Sporocytophaga myxococcoides DSM 11118: one gene and its partner. The main gene of each other region encodes a partner of the protein of the gene in region 2 in a complex. Links are inferred from orthologs where the notes say so. Each region holds a gene or a part of one and is shown on either strand. Other genes may lie near its edges.

Region 1 (5,140 bases), on a different replicon or contig from region 2:
TGAGCTGTAACATAAGAGTTGAAAACAAAAATGCATCGAAACTTCCTGTTATTCCTCAGAAATCAGTGACTGAGCAAATGGGAGAATTCTTTGTATATGTTGTAAGTCAGGATACAGCAAGACAGCGTAAAATTAAACCTGGACCGGTCATTGGTCATAATATAGTTATATACGATGGTCTATCAGAAGGCGAAGATATTGTTGTCGACGGAGTACAGAAACTTCGTGATGGTTCGGCTGTGGTAATCAACACAGAGAAGCCGACAGCTTCCGCTAAATAAACTTAGGGTTTTAAAGGAAAATATATGATAGCAGATATATTCATTAAAAGACCGGTAACAGCAATTGTTATTTCGGTTGTTATCACAATCGTAGGGATACTTACGCTGATAAGCCTTCCGGTGAGTCAGTATCCTGAAATTACGCCGCCATTGGTTCAGGTGACAGGAGCCTTTTCAGGAGCAGATGCTCAGACAGTTGAGCGTACCATGACAACTCCTATAGAGTCGCAGGTGAACGGTGTTCCCGGGATGTCATACATTCAAACCAATGCAACAAGTGACGGAAGCATGACAATGAACGTTACCTTTGATGTGGGCACAAATGTAGATATTGCAACACTGGATGTTCAGAACCGTGTGAGTGTTGCTACTCCACAGCTTCCTGATGATGTAAAGAGAGTTGGTCTTACAGTCAGAAAGCGTAATCCTTCTATTCTGATGCTCGTTGCTCTTTATTCCCCTAAAGGTACACACGATATAAAATTCCTTGATAACTATGTAAACATATACATAAAAGATGCACTCTTAAGGGTGAAAGGAGTAGGGGATATCTTCAGCAGAGCAGATAACTTCAGTATGCGTGTCTGGTTAAAACCGGACAAACTTGCGCAGTATGGAATTACAGCAAGTGAAGTAATTACAAAGCTTCAGCAGCAAAATATGCAGGTGGCAGCAGGTTCTACCGGTGCCGCTCCACAGGCAAATGATCAGGCATTTGAATATACCATTCAGATCAATGGTATGCTTGAAAAAGAATCGGATTTCCAGAATATAGTAGTTCGCACCAAACCTCAGGATGGATCTATTGTGTATCTGAAAGATGTTGCAAGAATAGAGCTTGGGAAATACAATTATGCCAACAACAACTTTGTAGACGGCATGAGATCATCATACCTTCTTATTTATCAGGCGCCAGGAAGTAACGCAATGGAAGTGGCAGAAGGAGTTACCAAAGCCATGGACGAACTGAAAAAATCATTTCCTTCCGATGTGCAATATGTGGTACCATTTGAATCAGTTTCGGTTGTGGACGTTTCAATCAATGAAGTAGTACATACATTGGTGGAAGCCTTGATATTGGTTGTAATCGTTGTGTTCCTATTTTTGCAAAGCTGGAGAGCGACATTGATCCCGATACTTGCCATACCGGTTTCCATTATAGGTACATTTATTTTCTTTATCCCCTTAGGATTTACAATAAATACCCTGACATTGTTCGGATTCGTACTCGCCATTGGTATAGTTGTGGATGATGCCATTGTTGTTGTGGAAGCTGTACAACACTATATTGATCACGAAGGTCTTTCTCCAAAAATGGCAACTATCAAAGCCATGAAGGATATTTCAGGACCTGTAATTGCCATCGCCCTCATCCTTGCTGCGGTGTTCGTACCTGTAGGATTTGTTCCTGGTATCGTAGGAAGATTGTATCAGCAATTTGCAATTACAATCGCAGTCTCCGTGTTGATTTCAGCTTTCGTAGCTTTGTCTCTTACTCCAGCTTTATGTTCATTGCTACTTAAACCGATGCATCTTGATCAGAATTCAAAAGGGTTGAACAAGTTCTTCTTTAAATTCAATAACTGGTTTGCAAGAGTTACAGCTTCTTATTCTGCAGGTGTTCAGAAAACAATTAAAAAGGCCCCACTTGTATTGGTATTACTGGTATGTTTATTTGCTGGAACAGTAGGAATGTTTAAAGCAAAACCAACGGGCTTTATTCCTACAGAAGATGAAGGTCGTTTGCTGATCACATTTGAACTTCCTGAAGCATCTTCTACAACAAGAACAGTAACAGTGTTGAAAAAAATGATGGGAATAATAGACGGGATACCAGCCATTCAGCACTATGCTGCACTTGGAGGCTTGAATGCAATCACCTTTGCTTCGAAATCCAACAGCGGAACTTTATTCTGTCAGCTGAAACCTTGGAAAGACAGAAAGGATAAGGCCATGCAGGTAGAAGCCATTATTGGTCAGCTCCAGAAAGCATTTTCAGAAATTAAGGAAGCCAACATCATTGTTATTCCCCCTCCGCCAATTCCAGGTTTAGGTAATGCTTCAGGTTTCAGCTTTGTATTGGAACAAAGGGAAAGTAACGATGACATTAAAGGTTTTGAAAGGGTGGTTCAATCATTTGTAATGGAAGCTAACAAGAGACCTGAAATTGCAAGAGCCTTTACTTTCTTTACGGCAAAAGCTCCCGGTTATAAAATAAATGTAGACAGAACTAAATGCGAATTGATGGGAGTGCCTGTCACTGAAGTGTTCAGTACCATTCAGACCTATATGGGAGGGAAGTATATCAATGATTTCACTGCCTATGGACGTACATTCAGAGTTGTGGCACAGGCAGATACTTTATATAGAAAAGACATGAATAATCTTGATCAATATTATGTAAGAAATAATAAAGGTCAGATGATACCTTTAAGCACACTTGTTTCGTATAATGTTATTGAAAGCGCACCTGTTGTGCCTCATTATAACTTATTCAGATCAGCTGAAATAAACGGAGTGCCTAAGCCTGGCTATAGCAGTGGTGAAGCCATCGTAGCATTGAAAGAAGTAGCAGAACAAGTGCTGCCAGCTGGCTATGGATATGAGTTTTCCGGATTGAGCAGAGAGGAGATTAAATCAGGATCAACTACAGTATATATATTTGCATTATCTGTATTGTTTGTATTCTTGTTTCTTGCAGCGCTATATGAGAGCTGGTCTGTACCATTCTCTGTAATGCTAGCCGTGCCGCTAGGAGCCTTCGGTGCCATACTTACGCTTACTTTGCTTCCTAAACTGAGCAATAACGTATATGCACAAATTGGTTTAATTACACTAATCGGACTTGCAGCTAAAAATGCAATTCTTATAGTGGAATTTGCAAAAGAAAGAGTGGATCATGGAATGGAGATTGTTGCAGCGACCCTTGAAGCCGTAAGACTTCGATTACGTCCAATCCTGATGACATCTTTTGCATTTATACTTGGAGTTTTGCCTCTGGTTTTTGCAACAGGTGCAGGAGCAGTATCGAGACAGACAATTGGGTGGACAGTATTTGGTGGTATGCTTGCAGCGACGGGTTTGGCCATATTTATAGTCCCGGTTTTGTTTGTTGCAGTTTCAAAAATTGCTTACAGAAATAAAAAGACTGTTTCTGAAGTGCAAGACGAATTTCAATTAAACAAAGAATTAATATCAGAAAATTAGAGCCCGATACGGTCTTTTGTTTTCAGAAGATTGTACCTGGTTAATTTGTGTTTATTTGTAATTTCCCTCTGCTTAGGCAGAGGGAAATATTTTCTTCCAACAAAAATAGTCCGGTTATGAAAAGAGAAATCACATTTCAGGTAAAATCAGCATGGTTGTCTCGTATGTTTTTCGGGGCTTCTCAATATTCTTATTTTAATACTAATCCCATTGATGATTATACTGTATTTCTGAATACAAAAATAGGAGCCCTGTCATGGGGAAATAACAAGAAAGAAGCTAAAGAAGATTTTGCAAAAAGCTTTAAAATCCTTTTGGAACTTTATGATATAAGGCTTCCGTTAAAATACATTCAGGAACAACTGGAAAACGATTCACAGACTAATATGCAAGCCGCAGAAAAATGGTCACAGCATTCTGAATTTCCTGCCAACTGGTAGTGTAAGCTTTTTTTGTAAAAAGATCAAAAAAAATGATAAATTTAGAGTTTGAAAATATTTTTGAATGACAGAAAAAACAAAATCGGAAGACTCTTCAAAGCTTGATATCATTCTGAATGCTGCCCAGAAAAGATTCGGGCACTATGGTTTATGTAAAACAACCATGAATGAAATAGCTGCAGATGTGGGAATGGGTAAAGCTTCACTTTACTATTATTTCCCCGACAAAGAAGCTGTTTTTCAGGCTGTAATCAAAAAAGAACAGGAGGAGTTTCTGGCTGAAATGAATAAACATATGAATGCCGAAACGGACGCTGCTTCTCAGCTAAAACACTATGTGAAATACCGTCTTGACTATTTTCAAAACCTCCTCAACCTTTCCAAACTTAAAACAGAGTCATTTTTTAATTCAAAGCCAATATTTGGTAAAGTCGTAGAAGACTTTTACAAACTTGAAATTGAGCTGGTCGGCAACATTATTCAGACTGGTATAGATAAGCAAGAGTTTCGTGAGGTGAATAAAGAGGAATATGCACTATTGCTGATGAATATATTGCAGGGATTAAGACTCATTAGAATTAAGTATAAAGCTATGGCAGAATTTGATTCTGCAGATGTAGCCTACCTTAAGGAAAACAATGACAAAGTGATCTGTATGTTCATTAAAGACCTCAAAAAATAGTTATCATAAACAAAAGGAAGGTCTTTGTTTTAATGCCTCATTTATTTGTAACAGATTAGACCTTCATCCCAGTTGTTTAGCTTTGCAGATGCTATAAATACAGCTTTAAAGAATGATAATATCATTTCTTTAGGCGATTCTGATTCTCTTACCTTCTCATAAGGCAATATAAACTCCCCTAAGGTCTCATTGTAATAGGCTCCCTCAGGCATTTTTGCTGTATTGAATTTGTCCGGTTGAGGATACGCATAAGCATAAAAAGCAGGTTCACCAAGCCCAAGACCAGGCCAGAAACCATAACTGCTTAACTCTTTTGAATAAGCCTCTACCATTACCTCTTTACTCACATTAGGCACTCCAGGATGTGTAGGAGCATGTTTACCGGAAAAGAAGGTCACTGCAATATCCATTGCTCCCCAGAAGAAATGAACAGGGCTGCTCTTCCCGGTAAATTCGGATCTGAAAACCCTCATGACATGATCTACGCACAATAGAATTTTATGAAAGGTTTCGACATACTTTTTATCATA
Region 2 (5,822 bases):
AATAACAGGAAAGAAGAATGCATTCACTCTGGCAAGCTCCAGGGATTTAGCTTTATAAACTTCACTTGCATCTGCAAATCCCTGAGAAATTTTGTCTTCTCTCACAAATGATTTGGCTACCCTTATTCCTGAAAAAGATTCCTGAGAATAAGTTGAAAGGGCAGAAAGCTCTTTTTGAATGGCCAGAGATTTTTTAACGATAAGGTTTTCAATCAGAAATATTGAAAGGGCAAGTATGGGTAGTGGAAGTAATACATATAATGTAAGTTTTGCATTTGCAAAAAACATGATAGGTACGGTGACAGCAAAAAGTACAATTAAATCTAATATATACATAATAGCTGGTCCCAGGTACATTCTGACATTACTGACGTCTTCTGAAACCCTTGCCAGCAAATCTCCCGTATTGTTTTTTCTGTAAAAACTAAGAGGAAGAGTCTGATAGTGGTCATAAATTTCATTTTTCAGATCGAACTCAATGAGCCTTGAAGTCCCAATGATTGTCTGTCTCTGAAAATAAAGGAAAAGCCCACTGAGTATTGCCATACCAATAATGGCCAGCCCGGCCATAGCAATGTTATAGGCAAAGTTATCTGTCTGGAAAAAGATTTTTTCAATACCTTTCGTGTGCGTCCTATTGTAACTTTCAGTAACATAGTTGATTGCCCAACGAACAATTACAGCTGGTACTGTAGCGAAAATTTTTGACAAAATTATAAAGCCAAGTCCCAGTAAAAATTTAGTCCTGTACTTGTAGAAATATTTATTGAGGTAATTTAACTCCTTCACAACGAATTAATGCTTAATTTTAAAATCCACCCCTTCTTAAAATTGAAAAGGAGTGAAAAAAAAACTAATATTGCTCCCGGGATTTAAGAAGGTATTCAACCCAAAGATAAACTAAATAAAGTTTAAAAAGTTGAAGTCCGGAAGAATCTGAAATTTTAATTAAAATACAAAAAACGTTCTTTACGATTCTGCGATGTTAAACAGGAGGCTATTACGAGTAAAAGTGATGCAAACGCTCTATGCGCTAAGTCAGTCTGAGGTGTCAAATTTTGAGCTGGGAAAAGATTACATGGATGAAAAATTTGCTCCGGATCTTAATGCCCCGGAAAGACCCGACTATGAAAAGCTTCATAAGCAAAAGGAGCATGCCAAAAAAGTATACGAAAGAAGTTTTTTACACCAGAGTGTTATCGATACTGAATCTGATCCTGAAATAAAAGTTGCAGTACTAAATGCAAGAAACGAATTCAAAAAGCAGGTAGACAAAGACCGCAAATATTTCAGAGTCCTGCTGGGGGAAAACGTAAATTCAATCTTTGAGAGATACATCAAATTTCTGATGTTGCCATATAAAATCGCAGAAGAGGCAGAATTTAACTTTAACAAGAATAAAAATAAATTTATCATTACTCCTGAGGATGCCCTCAATGAAATCAAACTGAAACAAAACAAGTTAGTTGAGGCTTTGGCTTTGAATAAACATATTGAGGCTGCAAGAATCAAAAAGAACATCAGTTGGAAAGAAGGGGAAATAGCAAGCATCTACAAAGATATTGTTCGTCCTGATAATGAATATCGGGAGTATCTTATGAAACCTTCTGATTTCGAAACTGATAAGGCTTTTATTCTTTATCTGTTGAAAACCCTGATATTCAAAAGTAAAATAGTTGATGGTTTCTTTGAAGAAGGAGATATATATTGGACAGAAGATAAATCTATCATAAAAAGTCTGGTAGTTAAAACTCTTAAGGAAATAGAAGAAGACAAAGCGGAGGATTTTGATCTTCTGGAAATTTCAGGAAACTGGGAAGAAGATCAGGAGTTTTACAGAGAACTTTATGATAAAACAGTTGCTGATGAAGAGGAGTTAGAGAAACTGGTTGAGGATAAAATTAAAAACTGGGATATAGAAAGGCTTGCGGCAACAGATAAAATTATCCTTAAACTGGCAATCGGTGAAATGATACATTTCCCGAGTATTCCTGTGAAAGTAACCATTAATGAGTATATTGAAATATCAAAAGAATACAGTACTCCAAAAAGCAAGCAATTTGTAAACGGTGTACTGGATAAGGTTTCTGAAGAATTGGTAAAATCCGGGGTGATTAAGAAAAGCGGAAGAGGTTTGATAGATAATAAATAAGTTATAAGTAATAAGTTTAAAGCTTAAAATCCTTCTCCTAAAGGAGAAGGATTTAGGATGAGGTTATTTTTAGAAGAAGACTAAAATTTTCAAATATAAATTTGTATTGATATGAGCAAAAGTTCTAAAACCTTCCTGGCTTTTCTGGCCGGTGCTACTGCAGGCGCAATCATTGGTATCCTTTACGCTCCCGACAAAGGAAAAAATACCAGAGATAAATTAAGCTTTCAGCTTGATAAGTATAAAACAAAACTTCAGGAACTTATTGCTCAGTTAATGGAAGAAAAAGATTTACCACATACTGCTGCAAGAGCTGAAGGGCAAAAGGTAATCAATGATACAAAAGTTAGAGCGGAAGAGCTTCTGGGAGATGTGGAAAGCTTGATTGATCAGATAAAAGGTCGTAAGTAATTTTTAAATAAGGTCCCAAAATTTTTGTATTATGAAGAAGCTGGTTACTCTAATTCCGGGCGATGGAATAGGCCCGGAAATCATTGAATCCGTTAAGGATATTTTCAGTGCAGCCGGCGCCCCGATAGACTGGGAAGAAATAAACGCAGGCCAAATTTCTGTCGACAAAGGCGGAAAATTAATACCTGATGAGTTGATTGCTTCTTTAAAAAAGAATAGGATCGGTTTGAAAGGTCCGATTACAACTCCTGTAGGCAAAGGATTTAAAAGTATAAATGTTCAGCTTCGTCAGCTGTTTGATCTTTATGCTAATATCAGACCTTGCAAAAACATTCCAGGACTGATTACTAAATTTTCCAATGTAGATCTGGTCATTGTAAGAGAAAATACAGAAGGGCTTTATTCTGGATTGGAATACTACGACGAACGTTTAGGGATATCAGATTCCATAGCTCGTGTCACTAAAGTGGGTTGTCATCAGATTGTGAAAGAGGCTTTTGAATATGCTAAAAATAATGGCCGTAAAAAAGTTACTCTTGTACATAAAGCTAATATTCTTAAGCAAGCTGGAGCTCTCTTCCTTCAGGCTGGTGAAGAAATAGCCAAACAATATCCGGATATACAGAAAGACGAAATTATTATCGATAACATGTGCATGCAGCTGGTAGTAAGACCTGAGAAGTTTGATGTTATTGTCACTACCAATCTTTTCGGAGATATCCTTTCGGATCTTTGTGCTGGTCTGGTTGGTGGTCTGGGAATTGTTGCAGGATCTAATATCGGCAAGGAAGCATCTATTTTTGAGGCTGTACATGGTTCGGCTCCGGATATAGCCGGCAAAGGTATTGCAAATCCTACTGCCATTCTGAAGTCAGCTGTGATGATGCTTGAGCACATGGGTGAACAAACTATCGCCAAAAGAATCGACAAAGCCCTGGATCTTACACTTTCTGTTAAAGAGCAGTGCACCGGTGATCTTGGTGGAAAAGCTTCGACCAAAGAATTTACTAAAAATGTCATAAAGAACCTTTAAAACATTTTAATAACCAACACACCTAATATGAAACGCGCTTTTAAACTAATTTTTTCTTTGAGTCTGGCAGGAGCGTTAATGCTTGCTGCATGCGAAAAGAAAGGTGAAGAATCAACAGGAACTTCTGAATCAACCGAATCTTCAGCGAATGGAGACTCTTCTGAAGCAAAAAAGGAAGAACAACTTGCAACTACTCAAATATCTTTTGCGGAAAACAGTCATAATTTCGGTAAAATCAATGAAGGAGAAATTGTAGAACATACTTTTGTTTTCAAAAATACCGGAACTGCACCTCTTATCATCAGAGATGCGAAGGCTTCCTGCGGATGCACTATTCCTGAATGGACAAAAGAACCAGTGCAGCCAGGACAAGAAGGAAAATTGGAAGTGAAATACAATAGCTCCGGAAAAGAAGGAAAAATCAATAAAACAGTTACTGTATTTGCCAATACAGAGCCCGCTGAAACAAAGCTGGAGATTGAGGCAGAAGTACTTACAAAGAAGAATTTGTCTGGTCCGTTTAAAAACCAATAAAACCTTAATATTACATTACAAATTTAATTATGAACCTAAACATTTTATTGCAAGCGCAACAAGGAGGAGATCAGTGGGTGTCTCTTGTTTTTTTCGGCGTTATCATCGTGGTATTTTATTTCTTTATGATCAGACCACAACAGAAAAAGTCAAAAGAACAAAAGGAATTTAGAGAAAGCGTAAAGAAAGGTGATGATGTTGTTACAATTGGTGGCCTTCATGGTAAAGTTTCCAGTGTTGAAAGTGACGATACTATCATTCTGGAAGTAGACAAAGGAGTGAGACTTAAATTTGAGAGATCAGCAATCTCTGCTGAGGCAACTAAAAGAACTCAGGCTCCCGCTGCCAAATCCTAATTCGATTGAGTAAAGGTAAGTTCATATTGGGTATAAAAGCTGACTGGCGTGCAGTAATTTTATGTATTATAGCAGCCAGTACATTCTGGTTTTTAAATGCTATGAATGATGATTACACTTCCAATATTACTTATCCTGTAATATTCGACTATCCGGAAGATAAGCTGGTAGCAGTCGAGAAACTTCCATCCAAAATCAGAATCAATGCATCTGGTTATGGATGGAATTTTTTTAGAAAAACTTTTTGGTTTAAAACGCCTCCCATTCATATTGAAATCAAGAGAGTGCCTAAGAAGAAATATATGTCTTCCGAGCAGCTCTATCAGGTTGTGAGCCAGCAACTAGATGATCTTAAGGTTAATTATGTACTGACAGATTCTTTGTATTTACCATTTGAAAAACTGAGAAAAAAGAAAGTTGTAATAGCAGTGGATACTATAAAGATTTCTATGGCACCGGGCTATATGATTGTTGGTCCTATAAAGATTTTTCCCGATACTCTTACTGTGCGAGGCGGCTATTCTCAGGTAAAAGAATTTCCTGATACTTTAAACCTCTTTATTCCTCAAACCAATATTTCATCTTCTTATGATGAGGATGTGAAAACAGAGACTTCTTATTCTCCGGATATTGTTCTGAGTGTGCCTAAGGTTAAGGTCAAATTTGAAGTAGAAAAGGTTCACAAGGAAAATATTGTTCTTTCGCTTCAGAAAGTAAATTTTCCGGAGGGGAAAAAGGTATCTGAGAAAACTATCATTTTGTCTTATTTCGTTAATAAAGATTCCAGAAATCAAGCTAAAGAAGAAGATTTTAAAGTAGTTGTTGACTATAATAAATTGAATAGGGATAAGACTATCAAAGCAAAACTAGTTAAGAAACCTTCTTTTGTTTACCGTTATTATTTCACTCCCGCTTTTATTAAAGTAAGCGATGAAGAATAAACAGATTCAAAAAATAGGAATTACCGGCGGCATTGGCAGTGGCAAAACAACTGTCAGCAGGGTGTTTTCTGTATTGGGAATTCCTGTTTATTATGCCGATGATAGAGCTAAATGGTTGATGGAAAATAAAGTAGAAGTGATTGATAGCATATCGTCGCTTTTCGGAAAAGAAGCTTATTCCTCAGGTAAGCTCAACAGGTCACTTATTTCTTCAAAAGCTTTTCATAATCCTGCCCTGCTTGAACAACTTAATGCAATTGTACATCCAGCTGTTGGAAAAGATTATGCAGAGTGGCATTTGTCACAAAGAAATGTTCCATATACCCTTAAAGAAGCTGCATTACTTTTTGAAGCCGGCTCCTATAAAGATCTTGATAAAACCATTCTGGTATTGT

What was found. The genes of interacting proteins can lie anywhere in the genome.
Region 1: the proteins of yajC (region 2) and K350_RS0100420 are in contact, whole or in part, in a crystal structure (PDB 2RDD), measured with the Escherichia coli proteins. The link is inferred for Sporocytophaga myxococcoides DSM 11118 from one-to-one orthologs.

Annotation. Positions count from the first base shown.
Region 1 is NZ_AUFX01000003.1:157,003-162,142, reverse strand. Bases 1-3,688 are described here. They hold K350_RS0100420 (efflux RND transporter permease subunit), read left to right. Parts: upstream 1-305; coding sequence 306-3,488; downstream 3,489-3,688. Other genes in these bases: K350_RS0100415 (hypothetical protein), read left to right, coding at 3,605-3,688; K350_RS0100425 (efflux RND transporter periplasmic adaptor subunit), read left to right, coding at 1-281. In the rest of the region: more of K350_RS0100415, read left to right, coding at 3,689-3,928; K350_RS0100410 (TetR/AcrR family transcriptional regulator), read left to right, coding at 3,993-4,610; K350_RS0100405 (DUF5996 family protein), read right to left, coding at 4,652-5,140.
Region 2 is NZ_AUFX01000006.1:184,320-190,141, reverse strand. Bases 2,906-5,822 are described here. They hold yajC (preprotein translocase subunit YajC), read left to right. Parts: upstream 2,906-4,159; coding sequence 4,160-4,486; downstream 4,487-5,822. Other genes in these bases: coaE (dephospho-CoA kinase), read left to right, coding at 5,417-5,822; K350_RS0109360 (YbbR-like domain-containing protein), read left to right, coding at 4,492-5,427; K350_RS0109370 (DUF1573 domain-containing protein), read left to right, coding at 3,624-4,130; K350_RS0109375 (isocitrate/isopropylmalate dehydrogenase family protein), read left to right, coding at 2,906-3,596. Also shown: K350_RS0109390 (ABC transporter ATP-binding protein), read right to left, coding at 1-789; transcription antitermination factor NusB, read left to right, coding at 1,016-2,152; K350_RS0109380 (YtxH domain-containing protein), read left to right, coding at 2,264-2,563; more of K350_RS0109375, read left to right, coding at 2,595-2,905. UniProt on the Escherichia coli protein: The SecYEG-SecDF-YajC-YidC holo-translocon (HTL) protein secretase/insertase is a supercomplex required for protein secretion, insertion of proteins into membranes, and assembly of membrane protein complexes.